DNA from 4 places in the Bacillus sp. FSL K6-0138 genome. Region 1 is predicted to be linked to each of the others. Evidence: riboswitches for the same ligand, from Rfam matches in the RefSeq annotation. Region 1 holds a riboswitch; each other region holds the start of a gene.

The links. A riboswitch is a leader RNA that binds a small molecule or an ion and turns the genes downstream of it on or off. The one in region 1 is predicted to bind S-adenosylmethionine.
Region 2: it holds a riboswitch for S-adenosylmethionine, as region 1 does, so the genes downstream of both, mtnK (S-methyl-5-thioribose kinase) here and MHB78_RS18730 (methionine ABC transporter ATP-binding protein) in region 1, are expected to answer to the same signal.
Region 3: it holds a riboswitch for S-adenosylmethionine, as region 1 does, so the genes downstream of both, metK (methionine adenosyltransferase) here and MHB78_RS18730 (methionine ABC transporter ATP-binding protein) in region 1, are expected to answer to the same signal.
Region 4: it holds a riboswitch for S-adenosylmethionine, as region 1 does, so the genes downstream of both, MHB78_RS23370 (5-methyltetrahydropteroyltriglutamate--homocysteine S-methyltransferase) here and MHB78_RS18730 (methionine ABC transporter ATP-binding protein) in region 1, are expected to answer to the same signal.

What each region holds. Positions count from the first base shown of each region.
Region 1 covers NZ_CP150286.1:3,543,611-3,548,306, reverse strand. The annotation lists gene MHB78_RS18745 (ABC transporter ATP-binding protein) at 1-490, shown strand, start outside; gene MHB78_RS18740 (ABC transporter permease) at 483-1,427, shown strand; gene cspD (cold-shock protein CspD) at 1,519-1,719, opposite strand; SAM riboswitch class I at 2,030-2,144, shown strand; gene MHB78_RS18730 (methionine ABC transporter ATP-binding protein) at 2,244-3,248, shown strand; gene MHB78_RS18725 (methionine ABC transporter permease) at 3,250-3,900, shown strand; gene MHB78_RS18720 (MetQ/NlpA family ABC transporter substrate-binding protein) at 3,919-4,696, shown strand, end outside.
Region 2 covers NZ_CP150286.1:3,100,806-3,105,501, reverse strand. The annotation lists gene MHB78_RS16475 (methylated-DNA--[protein]-cysteine S-methyltransferase) at 1-107, shown strand, start outside; gene MHB78_RS16470 (hypothetical protein) at 196-309, shown strand; gene mtnA (S-methyl-5-thioribose-1-phosphate isomerase) at 320-1,390, opposite strand; gene mtnK (S-methyl-5-thioribose kinase) at 1,392-2,591, opposite strand; SAM riboswitch class I at 2,663-2,804, opposite strand; gene MHB78_RS16455 (carbon-nitrogen family hydrolase) at 2,886-3,665, opposite strand; gene MHB78_RS16450 (pyridoxal phosphate-dependent aminotransferase) at 3,760-4,696, shown strand, end outside.
Region 3 covers NZ_CP150286.1:1,200,635-1,205,330, reverse strand. The annotation lists gene asnB (asparagine synthase (glutamine-hydrolyzing)) at 1-660, opposite strand, end outside; gene metK (methionine adenosyltransferase) at 881-2,083, opposite strand; SAM riboswitch class I at 2,393-2,523, opposite strand; gene pckA (phosphoenolpyruvate carboxykinase (ATP)) at 2,718-4,301, shown strand; gene MHB78_RS06675 (DUF2584 domain-containing protein) at 4,343-4,585, opposite strand; gene MHB78_RS06670 (prolyl oligopeptidase family serine peptidase) at 4,640-4,696, opposite strand, start outside.
Region 4 covers NZ_CP150286.1:4,462,471-4,467,166, reverse strand. The annotation lists one part of gene MHB78_RS23375 (IS3 family transposase) at 1-128, shown strand, start outside; one part of gene MHB78_RS23375 (IS3 family transposase) at 128-1,026, shown strand; gene MHB78_RS23370 (5-methyltetrahydropteroyltriglutamate--homocysteine S-methyltransferase) at 1,103-2,233, opposite strand; SAM riboswitch class I at 2,305-2,416, opposite strand; gene MHB78_RS23365 (BglG family transcription antiterminator) at 2,631-4,685, shown strand; gene MHB78_RS23360 (PTS sugar transporter subunit IIA) at 4,678-4,696, shown strand, end outside.

The sequences.
Region 1 (4,696 bases):
AAGCCTTCTGCACGATCCGAAGCTGCTTATCCTTGATGAGCCTACAAACGGCCTTGATCCGGCCGGAATCAGGGAAATCCGCGATTATTTAAGAAGGCTGACAAAGGAAAAGGGCCTGGCCGTCATCGTGTCAAGCCACCTCCTGTCAGAGATGGAAATCATGTGCGACAGAATTGCGATTATCCAAAACGGAACGCTCCGCGATATTCAACATGTCCATGAACCTGCTGCAGATGAGAAGAAGCGGTACTTTCTTCAGGCCGATGACAGAGATGCGCTGCTTCGTCATGCGTCAGCTTTTGGAGAGCGGAGCATTGAACAAGTGAAGGACGGAATCGAACTCAGCCTTTTAAAAGAAGAAGTGCCTGAACTTATTAAACATCTGACCGACAACGGCGTCCGTTTATATGAAGCGAAAGCCGTCACCAAATCGTTGGAAGACAGATTCCTGGAAATCACCGAGGAACGGGAGGGGACAAAGCTTGCTTAATCTGATTTGGAACGAATGGATCAAAATTTTCAACCGCAAAGGAACCTATGTCATGATCGGAATCCTGCTGATCGTCGTTATCGGGATGGGCATTCTAACCAAGACGATCGGAGAAACAGACCCGAGTACGCACTGGAAAAAGGAACTGGCTCAGGAAAATGCCGATATGAAGAAAGAGCTGAAAAGTGTCAATAGCCCGACGCTTGAAAACAACTATAAAGAGTCGATTGCCATTAATGAATATCGAATTAAACACGATTTGCCGCCGGAAGACGGGACGTATTCGGCAATGTCGTTCATTAGTGATGCCGGGGATATGATTTCTTTGATCGGGTTGTTTGTGATTACGGTTGCGGCGGGAATCGTCGCAAACGAATTCAGCTGGGGAACGGTGAAGCTGCTCGTCATTCGGCCGATCAGCCGCTTTAAGATTCTGTTATCCAAATACATTACCGTTTTGCTTTTGGCGTTGGCCTTGATTGCGATTTTGTTTGCAAGCGCAGGTATTACGGGTCTCGTTTTGTTCGGAGCGGGAGACGGGAGCCAGGTCCATTTGGCATATGCAAATGGAAATGTTAAAGAACAAAGCCTGATCTTGCACCTGGCCGGGAGCTATCTGCTTCATTCGATTTCTCTCTTGATGATGTCGACGATGGCATTTATGATTTCGGCGGTATTCAGAAACAGCTCGCTGGCCGTCGGGATATCGATCTTTCTGCTCGTCATGGGCGGCACGGTAACCAATCTTATTGCGATGAAATTCGACTGGGCGAAATACATTTTATTTGCCAACACTGATTTAACGCAGTATGTCGACGGAACGCCACTTGTGTCAGGCATGACGATGGGGTTCTCGATTGCAGTCTTGGCGGTCTATTTTATCATTTTTCAAGTGCTTGCATTCGGCGTGTTTACAAAAAGGGACATCGCTTCATAAGCAGAAAAAGCACGGCACCGTTTAGGCGCCGTGCTTTTTTATAAAAATAAAAAGACTGCTGACAAAGTCAGCAGTCCCGAAGAAAAGCTTATTACGCTTTTACTACGTTAGAAGCTTGTGGTCCGCGGTTTCCTTCAACGATTTCGAAAGTTACGGATTGGCCTTCTTCCAAAGTTTTGAAGCCTTCGCCTTGAATAGCAGAGAAGTGAACGAATACATCGTCTTGTCCTTCAACTTCGATGAATCCGAAACCTTTTTCAGAGTTAAACCATTTTACTTTACCTTCTAGCATGAAATTTCCTCCTAAAGCGATAACGCTTAAATTCACTATTCTTGCTCTGAAACAAACTTCCAAGACGAAAACTCTTACAAAACTTTCTTCTTAAAGATAGTTCGAACAAAAATAATTACCTTTACTTTACCAGTGTTTAAGGGAAATTACAACTGTTTGAACGCAATTTTTTTAAAAAAGTAAAAAGCCGCTCTCAGCGCCGGAAATTGGGCTTTTTTTGAAGCGCATATGAGCCCGAAAATGTTAAAAATGCGATTGACAACATTCCGAAGAAGCTGTAAAGTTAGGTAAAACTTCACACTTTCATTACTTCTTATTAAGAGAGGCGGAGGGAATTGGCCCTATGAAGCCTCGGCAGCGGGTTCTGCATGATGCAGAATACTGTGCCAACTCCAACAAGCCGAAAAAGGCTTGGAAGATAAGAAGGTCGGATGCACTCTTTATTGCTAATGAGTCTAAAGGCTTCTTCTTATTTTCTAAGAGGAAGCCTTTTTTGTTATCCAAAAAACAGCGGAGGGATCAACATGATTACATTCGAGGGCGTGGAAAAGGTCTATGACAGAAACGGGCAGAAAATCCGGGCGCTTGACGGCATTGACCTTCATGTCGAAAAAGGGGACATCTACGGGGTCATCGGATTTAGCGGAGCGGGAAAAAGTACGCTGATCCGCTGCGTCAATTTTCTTGAAAAACCGACGGCGGGAAAGGTTTTCGTCGGCGGACGGGACTTGACGTCCTTGCCAAAAAACGAAATCCGCTCGGTTAAACGGAAAATCGGAATGGTTTTTCAGCATTTTAATCTATTAAATTCGAAGACGATTTTTGCGAATGTGGCGGCTCCGCTCACGCTCGTCAAAACACCGAAAGCCAAAATCAAGAAAAAGGTGACGGAGCTGCTCCGCTTTGTCGGTCTTGAGGATAAGGCTGACGCCTATCCGGATCAGCTTTCAGGGGGGCAAAAACAGCGCGTCGGCATTGCGCGCGCGCTTGCGACAAACCCGGAGGTTCTGCTTTGCGATGAAGCGACATCAGCCCTTGATCCGCAGACGACGAGCGATATTCTCAAGCTGTTAAAGCAAGTCAATGAACAATATAATATTACGATTCTTTTAATTACCCACGAAATGAATGTCGCAAGGGAAATCTGCGACAAAGTCGCGGTGATCGAAAAAGGGAAAATCATCGAATCGGGCAGCGTGTTTGACGTCTTTTCCGCCCCAAAAACCGAAACGGCGAAAAACTTTATCCGTTCGGAGATCGATTTTGAACTTCCGGAATCGATCAAAACATTGAATATCAAGCACCTTTACCGATTTCAATTTGTCGGGGAATCGTCAGGAAGGCCGTTTCTCTCCCAAGTATCAAAACGCTTTGACGTGGACGTCAATATTCTTCACGGCACGATAACAGAGCTGCAGGGAATTCCGTTTGGAAGCATTACGGTCGAACTCGCGGGCCAAGACGAAGAAATTGCCAAGGCGCTCGATTTTATCAGGCAAGCAAACATTCAAGTTAAGGAGGTAAAGTGACATGCTTGTAACATATGACCAAATCATTGATGCCTTGATCGAAACGATTCAAATGACGGTGTTTTCGCTTTTGTTTTCAAGCGTGATCGGCGTTCCGCTCGGGATTCTCCTCGTGGTCACGAGAAAGGGGCACCTTCTCGAAAATACGGCACTGTTTACGGTTGTCAATGTTATCATCAACATTTTCCGGTCTGTTCCGTTTATCATTTTGATGGTTGCCCTTATACCGCTGACACGGCTGATTGTGGGGACGTCGATCGGCACGTGGGCCGCGGTTGTTCCGCTTACGTTTTATGCAGGGCCATATATCGCAAGGCTTGTTGAAAATTCGCTTTTGGAAGTCGATCCGGGGGTGATTGAAGCGGCTGAAGCAATGGGGGCGACTCCGCGGCAGATCATTTTCAGGTTTTTGATTCCCGAAGCGCTCGGTTCTTTAGTGCTAAGCTTTACGGTAGCGACAGTCGGCCTGGTCGGCGCTTCGGCGATGGCAGGTGCGATAGGCGCCGGAGGACTGGGAGATTTGGCGATTACATACGGCTATCAGAGATTTGATACTGTGACGATGATCGTGACGGTTGCGATTCTGGTCATCGTTGTCCAGGGATTGCAGTCATCCGGTAATGTGCTAAGCAAAAAAATAAGAAGACGATAAAAAGAGAGGTAACCAGCTATGAAAAAATTTGCTTTCATCACGATTGTTCTTTTCATCTTAAGCGTGTTTGCAGGCTGTTCAAATTCCGAAAGCGGGTCGATTAAAATCGGTGTCAGCGGAACGGATACGAGGGTGTGGGATTTTGTAAAGAAAAAAGCCGAAAAGGAAGGCTTAAAAATCGAAATCGTCAAATATTCGGACTATGTACAGCCGAATATGGCCCTGTCGAGCGGGGACATCGACGCAAACGCCTTCCAGACGATATCGTATTTCAATTCATTTAAAAAAGAGCGCAACCTTGATTTATCGCCGATCGGAACGACGATCATCGCGCCGATGGGCATTTATTCGGATCATTACAAGTCGGTTAAAGAGATTCCGGACGGAGCAAAAATCGCTGTGCCGAATGAAGCGACAAACATGGGAAGAGCGCTTCTCCTATTGCAGCAGGCGGGTTTAATTAAGCTGAAGGACGGCTTTGACGGGAACGGATCGCTTGACGTGATCAAGGAAAATCCGAAGAAGCTTCAGATCACGACAGTGGCTGCCGAACAAACGCCGCGGGTGCTCCAGGATGTCGCAGCCTCTGTCATCAACAACGGAATCGCCGTTGATGCCGGACTGAATCCCGTCAAAGACTCGATAGAGCTTGAAGACGAAACGGCAACGCCTTACATCAATATCATCGCGGCCAGAACCGAAGACAAAAACCGCGAAGACTTAAAAAAGATCGTCAAGCTTTATCAGTCTGACGATACGGCTGAATTCATCAAAAAAGAATTTAACGGAGCCCAGA
Region 2 (4,696 bases), 440 kb from region 1:
ACCGCGTGATCGGAAAAAACAACACGCTGACCGGCTATGCCGGCAATGAAACAGACAAAAAAGCGATTTTGCTTGAGATCGAAAATATTCCGTATAAAGGAAAATAATCGGCGCATGCCGTTTCTTTTTTTCGCTTGCGACATATCATTTTATTAAGCTAAAAATGTTGGCCGCGGTGAAAAGGAGGACGAATAGATGAAACTCATCCGCCCGCAAAAAGTTGCAGTGTACGCTGAATTGTTCGTCAAACTGCATGTCCTTACGAAAGAACAAAAAGACGATATTATTCAATCGATAAAAAACCGCTAAAGCAGCCTGATCAAAGGACTTTAGCGGTTTTAGCCGAAGAAAACAGCGCGTCGATTTCCTCTTCGAATCTGTCGGTGATGATCCCCTTTTCCGTGATGATCCCGGAAATAAGATGATGGGGCGTGACATCAAACGCCGGATTGAATACGGGCACCTCTTTCGGAGCGATTTGCGCACCGGCGATTTGTCTGACTTCATCGGGATCGCGTTCTTCAATCGGAATGTCGTCGCCGGTTGATATCGATGGATCGAAGGTTGACAGAGGAGCGGCGACGAAAAACGGAATTTGAAACGCTTTGGCTAAGATCGCCAAACCGTACGTCCCGATTTTGTTTGCCGTGTCTCCGTTTTTGGCGATCCTGTCGGCTCCGACGATGACCGCCGAAATGTTTTTTTCTTTCATCGTGTGGGCAGCCATGCTGTCGGTAATGAGCGTGACGTCTATTCCGCCCTGCATCAGCTCCCATGCCGTCAGGCGTGCACCCTGCAAAACGGGACGGGTTTCGCATGCGTAAATGTGGAGATCGAGATCTTTTGTTTTCGCCAGATAAAATGGGGAAAGCGCTGTTCCGTATCTGCTTGTCGCGATCGAACCCGCATTGCAGATCGTCATGATGTTATCGCCCGATTTAAACAGCTGAAGTGCATTTTGTCCGATTTGACGGCACGTTTCTTCATCTTCAATCTGGATCTGAATCGCCTCATGAACGAGGTCGGTTTTTGCTTCATTGACCGATTTCGCTCCTTCCGCGCTTTTCACAAGCCGCTTGAGCGCCCATGACAAATTGACGGCCGTCGGCCTTGCCTCGTTCAAGTTGTCTTTTATGTTTTTGACTTCTCGAAGGAATTCGGATACATCCTCTGTTTCGATGCTTTGGGCAGAGAGAGCCAGACCGAAAGCCGCAGTGATTCCGATCGCAGGCGCGCCGCGGACTTTCAAGGTTTTGATCGCATCATAAATGTCTTCCTTTGTAGTTAAATGAAGATATTCCGTCTTTTCCGGCAGCTTTTGCTGATTTAAGATTTTGACTGATGTATCTTCCCACTCCACAGAGCGGGGCACAGCGAATTGCTCTGACATGTCATTCACTCCTAAAAGCTTGTTCTAAAAACGCATTGATCAAGTCCTTCGGCGTGCGGTATTCTTTGCGTTTTTTGATTAATGCTGAACCGATTTTCAAGGCGAGCCTTTTTTGGCTGATCCGCCTGCTGAATGGAACGATCGTTTCAAGATCAGCCACATGAGCCAGACCGATCGTCCGGCGGATCATTTCGCATCCGGCAAAGCCGGCTGCGTCTTCAAACGCTTTTTTCAGCGTGTCTTCAAGGTATTCCGGCGCATTCCGGTATGAGAAGAGGGCGTCTTTTTCCCACGCCTCGCTGAACGTTCTGCTGAACGTCTCCCATACGGTTTCCACATGGGCGAATAAAGGGCGGCGTTCCGCTTCTTCACGGGCGAGCGCATTTAGCAAGAGGTTGGCGATAAACTGTCCGATGTCAAAACCGATCGGCCCGAAACAGGCAAATTCGGGATCGATTACCTTTGTTTCCGCATCTCCGGCGAAGATGCTGCCCGTGTGCAAGTCACCGTGAATAAGCGTTTCATGAGAGGTGATGAAACGTTTTTTTAATGCCGCCGCTTCGAGCCTCAGCGCATCATCCGCCCATATCTTTTCCGCATCATCGCGAAGCTCCTCTTCAAAATCGTTTGTCTCATGATCCAAGAAAGGATCTGTGAACACGAGGCTTTCCGTGATATCGCATAAATCCGGATTTTCAAATTGCTTGGCAAGCCGTTTTTTGACTTCTGGATCGAGCGCATAATCGGAGGAATAAAACAAGGTTTTTCCGAGAAATTCTCCGATATCCCGCGACAGATTCGGGTAGTTTTTGCCTTCGATCAGACCTTTTCTTGCAATTTTCAAGCTTGAAAGGTCTTCAAGCACGGTTACGGCAAGCTCCGTGTCCGAATAATAAACCTGCGGCACAAGATGCGGGGCGTGTTCAGCCTGCCTGATCAGCGCGCTGCTTTCAATCCTTGCCCTGTCGAGCGACAGCGGCCAGCTTTCGCCGACGACCTTTGCATATGGCACGGCCTGTTTGATGATCAGCCCTTTGTTCTGCTCTTTATCGTACACATGGAAGACAAGATTCAGGTTTCCGTCCCCGATTTCCCGGCACGTCAAGGTGCTTTTGCTTGAAAACAGTCCGAGGCGGACGGCAAGAGCAGCAGCGGAGCTTTCTGTCAATGTTTCGTATACAGCGGTTTTCGTTACGGTCATATTCGTTCCCTCCAAAAAATAAAAAGCCTCTTTCTCAGTGAGAGAAAGAGGCTTTATCGTCGTGTCTGCCTCTCTTATCTCTCAGAATGCAAATCTGATGGAATTAGCACCGTGCCCTAGCGGCGCAAAACTTGCGCCCCATTTCACAATGGTATTACGGTCGGTTGCTGTTGGGGTCATTAGGCCAGTCCTTCACCCAACTCTCGATAAGAGAAATCGATATAAAATTTTAAAATTTCAGTCGGTCAGTTGCTGAAAATGTTACCAGCATCGCGGTTTCTTTGTCAATACTTTTTAATATAAATCTTTGCGGATGTCTTCGAAAACCGGAATGTGCCCCCTCGTTTTTGCAATGTCATCAAGATCAATTTCCGCTCTGATCACCGTGTCTTCACGTCCGGCTTCTGAGAGTACGTGTCCGAGCGGGTCGATGATCATGCTGTGGCCCGCAAATTCGTTTGCCGGGTCTTTTCCGGAGCGATTGCAGGCTGCGACAAAGCACTGGTTTTCGATCGCTCTCGCCGCCAAAAGAGCGCGCCAATGATCGAGGCGGGCCAGCGGCCATTCAGCTGAGACAAAGATGATGCCGGCTCCTTTTGAGGTGTGCTTCCTGATCCATTCCGGAAAGCGGATGTCATAGCAGATGAATCCCGCTGCTTTTACGCCTTCAAGCTCAAAACTGCCGTCAGCTGATCCGGAAGATAAATAAAGATGTTCATCCATGAGCTGAAAAAGGTGTGCTTTGCTGTATTCTTTGACGAGTTGTCCGTGTTTGTCCGCGATGTACATCGTATTGTACACGCCGCTTTTTTTCTTAACCGCGACAGAGCCGCACACGATGTGGACATCGTTCGCTTTTGCCGTTTGCTGAAGCCACTTTTTCGTCTGCTCTCCTTCATCGTCTCCGATTTCGTCGAGACGTTTTAAATCATATCCCGTCGTCCAAAGCTCGGGAAGGATTACGATGTCCGAGCGCCGGCTTTCAGCTTCGATCAGCCGGCTCGCTTTTTTGAAATTTTCGGAAGGATTTCCGTACGATATATTGAATTGCAGGCAGGAGATCGTCCATTTCAATTTGAGCCACCTCATTTTTTACTTTACATTTTACTTTTAACAATATATGATGATGGACTATCATTTCAAGAATTTTTCAAAGCGGGTGAAAAAAATGAAATTTGAGTTTTCTGATGTATTGAAGCAGCTTCCGGAGCAGTTTTTTGCTTCTTTGGTTAAAAAGGTGAATGAAAAAATTGCGGCCGGGTGCGATGTAATCAATCTCGGCCAGGGAAATCCGGATCAGCCGACACCGGCTCACATTGTAGATGCCATGACGAAAGCGGTCCGAAATCCCGAAAATCACAAATATTCGTCGTTTCGTGGCAGCCGTTCACTAAAAGAGGCGGCAGCCGAATTTTACAAAAAGGAATACGGCGTTACCCTCGATCCTGAAAAAGAAATCGCTGTATTGTTCGGGGGAAAAGCCGGGCTTGTCGAGCTGCCGCAATGCCTGCTGAATCCGGGGGACACGGTGCTTGTTCCCGATCCGGGATATCCGGATTATTGGTCAGGCGTTGAGCTCGCGAAAGCGAAGATGGAAACGATGCCGCTTTTGGAAGAAAACCGTTTTTTGCCTGATTACGGCCGAATTCCGGCAATCGTGAAGGAAAAAGCGAAGCTGATGTATTTGAACTACCCGAACAATCCGACAGGAGCCCAGGCGACGCCGGCGTTTTTTGCAGAAACGGTCAAGCTCGCCAAAGCGCACGGAATTTGCGTTGTCCACGATTTCGCCTACGGGGCGATCGGCTATGACGGAAAAAGGCCGGTCAGCTTCCTTCAAACCGACGGGGCAAAAGACGCCGGGATCGAAATTTATACGCTTTCCAAAACGTACAATATGGCTGGATGGAGAGTCGGATTTGCCGCCGGGAACGCCTCTGTGATCGAAGCGCTGAACCTCTATCAGGATCACATGTACGTAAGCCTCTTTAAAGCGGTTCAGGATGCCGCGGCCACAGCGCTTCTTTCGGATCAGAGCTGTGTGAGGGAACTAAACGAACGATACGAAAAAAGGCGGAACGTCTGGATAGAAGCCGTTCGCGGCA
Region 3 (4,696 bases), 2.3 Mb from region 1:
TTTAAATTGAATGTCTTCATTCGGCCGGATCGTAAACTGCTGGCCCGGCTCCACTTTCTGCACCTTTTGATCAAGCGTTTCAGGTTCAGGAACAAATTGGAATGAAGCATACTGCTGAAGCGCCTTTTCATTAAATTCCACATCGGCGCTGACAGGCATCAGGCTTTTTCTCTCTGATGCGAAGTAGACATGTCCGTCCGTTTTCGTAAAATAGAGCGGTTTGATTCCAAACGGATCGCGCGCGCCGTACAGAAGCTGCTCTTGTTTATCCCAGATCAAAAATGCGAACATTCCCCGCAGCTTTGCTGCCGCTTCTTGTTTGTAATGGCGGTATGTCGCAAGAAGAACTTCCGTATCGGAATCAGTCTTAAATTCATAGCCTTTTGAGATCAGTTCTTCCTTAAGCTCTATATAGTTATAGATTTCTCCGTTAAAAATAATCCAGTATGAATCATCTTCATATGACAGAGGCTGTCCCCCGTTTTCCACATCGATGATGCTCAGTCTTCTAAATCCGAAGCCTACATGTTCATCATGATAATACCCATCATCGTCCGGACCGCGGTGTACAATCATTTCGTTCATTTGCTTAATTAATTCTTCCTGGGCTGCTGTCTCGGATGATGGGCGATGATTGAATACCCCTACAAATCCACACATAGTATTGCCTCCGATTGTTTAAGATTTCGAAGCAGACTGTATCTGCTGCTTTATTAGACATGTGTTTAAAGAAAAACGTTTCAAAAAACCTGAAAAATGTTCACATTAGAATCCTTGTTTTCTAACAAAAAACGATAGTCAATCTGGATATTTTTCAAGTTTCAAAACCCGCTTATTTTTGCCATCAAAAACAAAGCCGCTTGTGTAAGCGGCTATGCGATTATTCCCCTAACGCCTCTTTGCGCAATTGATCTGCTTTATCTGTGCGCTCCCAAGGCAGATCAAGATCAGGGCGTCCAAAATGTCCGTAAGCTGCCGTTTGTTTATAGATCGGACGGCGCAAGTCAAGCATTTTGATAATGCCGGCAGGTCTCAAATCAAAGTTTTTGCGAACCACGTCGATCAATTTCTCTTCGCTGGCTTTGCCGGTGCCGAACGTATTGACTGAAATGGATACAGGCTGTGCGACGCCGATCGCATAAGCAAGCTGCACTTCGCATGAATCAGCAAGCCCTGCTGCCACGATGTTTTTCGCCACATATCTCGCTGCATAAGCCGCGGATCTGTCGACTTTGGTCGCGTCTTTTCCGGAGAACGCTCCGCCGCCGTGGCGCGCGTATCCGCCGTATGTGTCAACAATGATTTTTCGTCCTGTCAAGCCTGCGTCGCCTTGCGGTCCTCCGATGACAAAGCGGCCTGTCGGGTTAATAAAATATTTTGTGTTTTCATCGATCAGGTCTTGCGGAACAACCGGGTTAATCACATGTTCTTTCAGATTGCGCTGAATCTGTTCCAGCGAAATTTCCGGATGGTGCTGCGTAGAAATAACGATCGTATCGATGCGGACCGGTTTGTTATTCTCATCATATTCGACGGTCACCTGCGTCTTTCCGTCCGGGCGCAAGTATGGAAGAATTTCCTCTTTGCGAACTTCGGTCAAACGGCGGGACAGTTTGTGAGCAAGAGAAATCGGCAGAGGCATGAGCTCTTTTGTTTCATTGCACGCAAAACCGAACATCAGGCCTTGGTCACCGGCTCCGATCGCTTCGATTTCAGCGTCGCTCATCGCTCCTTCACGTGCTTCAAGCGCCTGGTCAACCCCCATCGCAATATCCGGAGACTGCTCATCTATCGACGTCAACACCGCGCACGTTTCTGCGTCAAAGCCGTATTTTGCGCGCGTGTATCCAATTTCTTTAATCGTTTCACGAACCGTTTTCGGGATATCCACGTACGTGGATGTCGTGATTTCACCGCTTACCAGCACCAAGCCGGTCGTCACAGATGTTTCGCATGCAACGCGGGCATTCGGATCTTTCTTTAAAATTTCGTCTAATATACTATCCGAAATCTGATCGCAAATTTTGTCCGGATGTCCCTCCGTAACTGACTCTGATGTAAATAACCGACGATTTTTGCTCATGTATGTTTCCTCCTGTATATGAAGATCAGCCGTGATCTTAAGGTATGATACGGAACTCGTCTCTCTTAATTATATGACGATACTCGGGCTTCATACTCTCTCGTCTGAAAGGCTTCGCTAATCGGGACGCCAAGCCGTCTATGGAAAGAGGCTTTTCCAGCGTCTCCTATTGCCCGGATACTCGGCCAAAACCTTTCACTTTTATGTGAAAAACGCCCAGTACCTTCCTCCTGAAGGCATGATTTTTTATGCAATAAAAAAACCTTTTCCTGTTCGCTGAGGAAAGGGTCTGGTAGTGCGTGCCTTTCACTCTTATCGCTCAAGGTATGTCAAAACCTTGCATCAGGTTAGCACCGTAGTTGTCTCGAAACTGTGATGATGAAGAGAAACCGGTTGCTGGGCTTCATTGGGCCTGTCCCTCCGCCAGCTCGGGATAAGAGTATCCGCTCAATGAAATATCTTATCTTAAAATGACTTGTCATGTCAATATAAGCAGAAATAAATTTGCACACCGTACATAAAGAAAAAACCCGCACGAAATTTGATAAACAGTATAGACTATAAGAACAAATGTGTTATACTAATTCTACATTAATGTTATACACATTAAATAACACGCAAAGGAAGGTTTTTTATGAACTCTGTAGATGCAACGAACGATTTGCAAACGTTATTGTCAGGCAAAAACGTTCAATTTAATTTATCCGTTCCCCATTTGGTTGAAAAGGTTCTTGAGCGGAAAGAGGGAATTTTGACATCATCCGGAGCCGTGCGCGCGACGACCGGTACATATACCGGCCGCTCTCCGAAAGACAAATTCATCGTAGAAGAAAAAAGCACAAAAGAGAAGATCGACTGGGGCGCGGTGAATCAGCCGATTTCGGAAGAAGCTTTTGACCGCCTTTACACAAAAGTCGTCAGCTATTTAAAGGAGCGCGAGGAACTGTTTGTATTTGAGGGGTTTGCGGGTGCAGACGAAAAATACCGGCTTCCGATTACTGTCGTCAACGAATTTGCGTGGCATAACCTGTTCGCAAGACAGCTGTTCATCAGACCTGACGGCCGCTCCCGGCAAGCGGCTGAAGAGCCTTTTACGATTCTTTCGGCGCCGAATTTCAAAGCCGATCCGCTGATCGACGGCACCAAATCGGAAACGTTCATCATCGTATCGTTTGAAAAGCGCACCATCTTAATCGGGGGCACAGAATACGCCGGAGAAATGAAAAAATCGATTTTCTCCATTATGAACTACCTTCTTCCCGAACGAAACATTTTGCCGATGCACTGTTCTGCCAACATTGGCGAAGAAGGCGGCACAGCCCTCTTCTTCGGCTTATCCGGGACGGGAAAAACGACGCTGTCCGCAGATCCGAACCGCAGGCTGATCGGAGACGATGAACACGGCTGGTCAAGTACGGGAATCTTCAATATTGAAGGCGGCTGCTATGCAAAATGCATACATTTAAGCGAAGAAAAAGAGCCGCAGATTTACCGGGCGATCCGCTTCGGCTCCGTCCTGGAAAATGTCGTTGTTGACGATGCGACCGGGGAGCCGGACTATGATGATGCATTTTATACGGAAAACACGAGAGCGGCCTATCCGATAGATGCGATCGATAACATCGTACTGCCAAGTATTGCAGGACATCCGCAGACGATTGTATTTTTAACGGCAGATGCGTTCGGCGTGCTGCCTCCGATCAGCAAGCTGACGAAAGAGCAGGCGATGTACCATTTCTTGAGCGGATATACGAGCAAGCTTGCCGGAACAGAACGCGGCATCACCTCTCCTGAAGCGACCTTCTCAACGTGCTTCGGTTCGCCGTTCCTTCCGCTTCCTGCTCACGTTTACGCGGAAATGCTCGGCAAGAAAATTGACGAACACGGTGTCAGCGTGTTCCTTGTCAACACAGGATGGACCGGCGGAGGCTACGGAGTCGGGAAAAGAATGAGCCTGGCTTACACGAGGGCAATGGTGCGCGCGGCAATCGAAGGGGATTTGGACAACGCCGAGATGAGAACGGACCGGATTTTCGGCCTGCATACGCCGATCCACGTTCCAGGCGTTCCTGACCAGGTGCTCGATCCGGCGAAGACGTGGGCGGATGAAAAGGAGTACGAAGAAAAAGCGAGCCAGTTGGCAAATGAGTTCAAAAAGAACTTCAAAAAGTTTTCCAATACGGGAGACCTCGAAAAAACGGGAGGCCCTCTAGTTTAACGATAAAGCCAAGGTCGCGGACAGCGCCTTGGCTTTTATGTTTAATTCGTCGAGTTTAAAGAAACGAGTCTATATGTTAAATGAGTGCGCCCTTCCGACCATTCCAGGCGCTCCGCATGGGCGGTTCCCGTCACATCGCCGTTCTTCGTCTTTTTGACTTCTATCGGCACATGAAGAGGGTAAACACGATAGCCTTCTTTTTCAAGTGTAAATACATTTTCCTCTACCCGCGTTTCTTTTCCTTTCGTGACGATCATCGTATTAAATTCAACAGGCATTCCCATCAGAAAATCCCCCTCCTTTTTATCTGTCAGCATTAGTTTACCATAACTTGTCCATTACCTGCTTTTCATCCATTGCGCAAGGTCCCTTACAATCCGCCTGTTCTCCTTGGG
Region 4 (4,696 bases), 920 kb from region 1:
CAACCGAGGGAAACGCAAAACCGAAGAAGAACTGACACCTGAAGAAAAAATTCAACGGGAAAACAAACGGCTGGAACAGGAAAATGAGCGTTTGCGCGCAGAGAATGCGTTCTTAAAAAAGTTGGAAGAGATCAAAAGGAGGCGGTTCTAAGTCAGGTTCGGTACGAAGATCGATATCTCGCCATTTTAGAGCTGAATCGAAAAGAAGGCTTTTCTGTCCAAATGTTATGTGAGATTGCCGAAGTTTCGCGCCAGGGGTATTACAAATGGAGGAGCCGAGTACCTTCAGCGAGAGAAAAACAGAATGAAAAGATTATCGCCAAAATGGCGCTACTTCACGAACAAATTGGCGGTATCTACGGATACCGCAGAATGACCTTAAACATGAACCGCCGCTTTAAAGAGCGCCTCAATCATAAGCGCATCTATCGGCTGATGAAAATTGCCAAGCTGGAGTGTGTCATTCGGCGGAAGAAAAAACGTTACGGCAAAGCGACGCCTCAACATGTGTCCGAAAATATCCTGAATCGAGAGTTTAAAGCGGACAAACCAAATCAAAAATGGGTGACTGATGTGACAGAGCTAAAATACGGCCATCGGAAAGCGTACCTCAGTGCCATTTTAGATCTTCATGAGGGAATGGTCGTGTCTTATGTGCTGGGGAAATCCAATAATAACGCCCTTGTGTTTAAAACCTTGAACCAAGCGCTTGAGGCAGCCCCAAACGCACGTCCTCTCCTTCACAGCGACAGAGGTTTTCAATACACGTCCCACCAGTTTAGAAGGATGATTGAAAACGCAAATATGACACAGAGTATGTCCCGCGTCGGCCGCTGTATTGATAACGGCCCCATTGAGTCGTTTTGGGGGAAATTAAAATGCGAGAAATACAGACGGAATTCGTACGAGACATTTGAGGCACTTCAAAGCGCAATTGATGAATATATCCACTTTTACAACCACGATCGTCTACAAGAAAAACTAAACGGCCTCAGCCCAGTGGAATACAGGGCTAAAGCCGTCTAGTGTGTTTTAGTTATTTCCACTGTCTACTTGACAGGGTGCAGATCAATATCAGGTATGGCTTGAAACATGTCCTTATTTATTTCCAAACGTCTTCGGCAATTTCGATCACGTGGCGCAGTTTTTCCCACTGCTGTTCTTCGGTCAGCAGGTTGCCTTCTTCCGTTGAAGCAAAGCCGCACTGCGGGCTTAAGCACAGCTGGTTCAGGTCGACATATCGGGACGCCTCTTCAATGCGCCGCTTAATATCATCCGGGTTTTCAAGCTCTCCGAATTTAGATGTAATTAAGCCGAGGACGATTTGCAGGTCTTTCCGTTTCACGAAGCGAAGCGGTTCAAATCCGCCGGAGCGCTCATCATCGAATTCAAGGAAGAGCCCGTCAAGGTTCAGTCCGTCGAAAATCGTTTCAGCAGCGGCGTCGTATCCGCCTTCTGCCACCCATGTTGACTGGAAGTTTCCGCGGCAAATATGCATTGTGACAGTCAAATCATCCGGACGTCCTTCGATTGCTTCGTTGATCGTATTGGCGAAGGACTGGCGCAGCTCATCAGGCTGGCGGCCGAACGCCTTGATTTGCTCATGTCCCTTTTCTGAGAAAAATACGGACCAGGCAGTGTCATCAAGCTGCAAATAGCGGCAGCCGGCATCGTAGAACGCGCGGATCGCTTTTTTGTAAGCCTGCGCCACATCGTGGTGGAATTCATCCAGATCCTCGTACGGGCTTTCTTCCAGCTTTCCTCTGAAAAACAGCATATTCGGGCTCGGGATCGTCATTTTCGGCGTATGCGTTCCCGCAATACTATGAAGAAACTTATAATCTTCCAGCATCGGATGGTTTGTAAAGTCGACTTTGTCGGTTACTTTTATGCCGCGCGGTTTCGTTACGACATTGTGAAATTGAATACCTTTGTCCGCTACATAGCCTTCAACACCGTCAAGACCTTCGAGAAAATCGAAATGCCACCATGAGCGGCGGAATTCGCCGTCTGTTACGGCTTTCAGGCCGATTTCTTTTTGTTTTTCGACAATGCGTTTGATCTCTTCGTTTTCAACTTCACGCAATTGTTCCGCGGTAATTTCCCCGTTTGCTTTTTGCAGGCGCGCTTTTTTAACAGGCTCAGACCTGAGCAGGCTGCCCACCTGGTCCGCCCTGAACGGTCCTATTTTTCTTCCTGGCGTTTGCTGCAGTACATCGGTTGATTGTGTCATGCTTCATCCCTCTTTCTTTATTAACATAAAAAAGCTCTTCCCGATAAGGAAGAGCTTGGCAGACAATCTCCTCCTTATCTTCAAGAGCACAGCCGTGCTCTTAAGGAATTAGCACCATTCTGTCAAAAAGACAGCGGTTGCCGGGCTTCACAGGGCCAGTCCCTCCACCACTCTTGATAAGGAAAACCTTTTTATGCGATTTTTATAATAATTTTAATATTAATACTTTTTGCGAAAATGTCAATGGGTTTTGATATGGTTTTCCCATTTCAAGATGAACACGGTTCATCACAACTCTCATTTGAAAGCGTTTTCTCAATTGTGTTCAATCTCCATATTTCCGGGCGATAAAAAAATATAATAAAACTAAGGACGGGATTATTAAAGGGGGGGAAAGATGAAGAGCAAATTAAAAGACGTCGTCCTTCATTTGGTGATGAATCGCTCTTCTTCGGTTGATTGGATAGAAAAAGAGATCAGCCAAAAGAAAAGCGCGATTTGCAGCCATATCCGAGAGTTGAATGACCATATCGGAAAACAAAAATTAGATTTGATCCAAATCGCCCGAGAAGACGGCTCCATTGTGATAACCGAAAGAACGAGGGCTTACCTGTATAACATGCTGAAAAAGCCGGCGTTTATTGAACTTGATTACATCCCGCCCGAATGCAGAACAAGCCTGGTCATCATTAAACTCGGCGCAAATCCGGCCTCTGATTCTTTAAAGGAATTGGCCGATTTCGCAGCTGTCAGCAAAAATACGATGCTGCATGACATCAAAACGATCAAGGAATCTTTAAAAAATGAATCTATCGATTTGACGTACTCCAGGAAAGGCGGGTATCAGCTGATAGGTTCTGAATATCATATCCGAAAGCGGCTTGTGATCGAGACAAAAAAACTGCTGATGCATGACGCCGGGGCGGCACTATTAGAGAGAAAAGGACTCGTCGATCAAAAGGAGCTGTTCTTTTTAAGAAAGCGCTTGATGAAAGCCGAAGAAAAGCTTTCGATATCGCTGACTGATGAGCAGATTGAAGATTTGCCGATCGTGCTCTTCTTGCTCATCAGGCGCATCAAGGCGTGCAAGCATGAATGGACGCTGGAGATCGAAGAGTCGGATGTCATCAATACAAGGGAATATAAGTGCCTGAAAAACATCTTTTGGGACATACCCGATTTAAGCGAAAAAGATCAATTGTATTTGTCTCTGCAGGTGCTTTCCTCAAACCGGCTCGAATCCGCCCTCGATATTTCGGGCAGCAGTGGCCTTGTCGATGCCGTCAACGAATTTCTCGATCTGCTTGAAGGTCAGCTTGCAACAGACCTAGTGAACAAAGCGGAACTGAAAAACAGGCTCCTTTTGCACCTGCGCCCGGCCGTTTACAGAACAAAGATGGGGCTGAATGTCGAAAATCCCTTGAAGGATCAGTTTATCCGCGAATTTTCGCCGATTTATTCGATCGTTGCGAAGTCTGTTTTTCCGATCGAAAGAGTCGTCAGGGTGCCGCTGTCACAGGAAGAGATTGTTTATATCGCAATGATCGTACAGGCATGGATGAATCAAACAAAAGCGGAGAAGGATTTTGTCTTTAAAGCTTTGGTCGTCTGCCGCAACGGGGTATCTGTCTCAAAGCTTCTGCTTGAAACGTTAAAAGGAATGTTTCCCCATTTTCAGTTTATCGGCGCATATGCCGAACGAAATTTTAAGAAATACGAAGAAACAGTCGATTTTATTTTTTCGACCGTGCCTTTAAATACAGGGAAGAAAACGTTTTTGGTCGACCCGATTTTAAATGAGAAAGACCGCTTTTTATTAAAAAAAGAGATCCAAATGTATATCGACCAGGACAGCGAAAAGAAGGCGCTCGAATTAATGTTTCATTTAAAGGATTATATCGATCAGAAAGACTACACGGCTGTAAGAGAAAAAATCGTTTCGTTTTTTAATCAACCGCCGCCGGCTGCAGATGAAAGAACCGATGCAAAAAGCCTTTTTCCGTTTTCAGAGGAACACATCTGCTTTACGGAAGCAGACATGACGTGGGAAGAAGCGCTTGATACGGCCATGAAGCCGATGATGGGAAGGCGTGCAATCGATGAACGCTACAAGCGGCGGGTAACGGACACGTTTGCAGGAGAAAGCTGCCGGATGATGATTGGGCCCTCCGTCTACCTCCCCCATGCAAAACCGCAAGACGGGGTCATGTTTGAAGACTTCAGCATTCTGATCTGCCGCCACAGGGTTGTCATGCCTGACGGCAATCAGGCCAAGGCGCTCGTCGTGTTGGCCCCTGAGGATGACCAGCATCATGTGCCTACACTGCTGCACTTAAACGATCTGTTTTTGAATGAAAAAGCAGCTCAGACGATATGGAAAGCGCGGTCAAAGCGGGAAGTGCTTGAGTGCATCGGCACCCTTAAAAAGAAAGGGGGTGGACGCGGTGAGTGAGGCAGACTGGT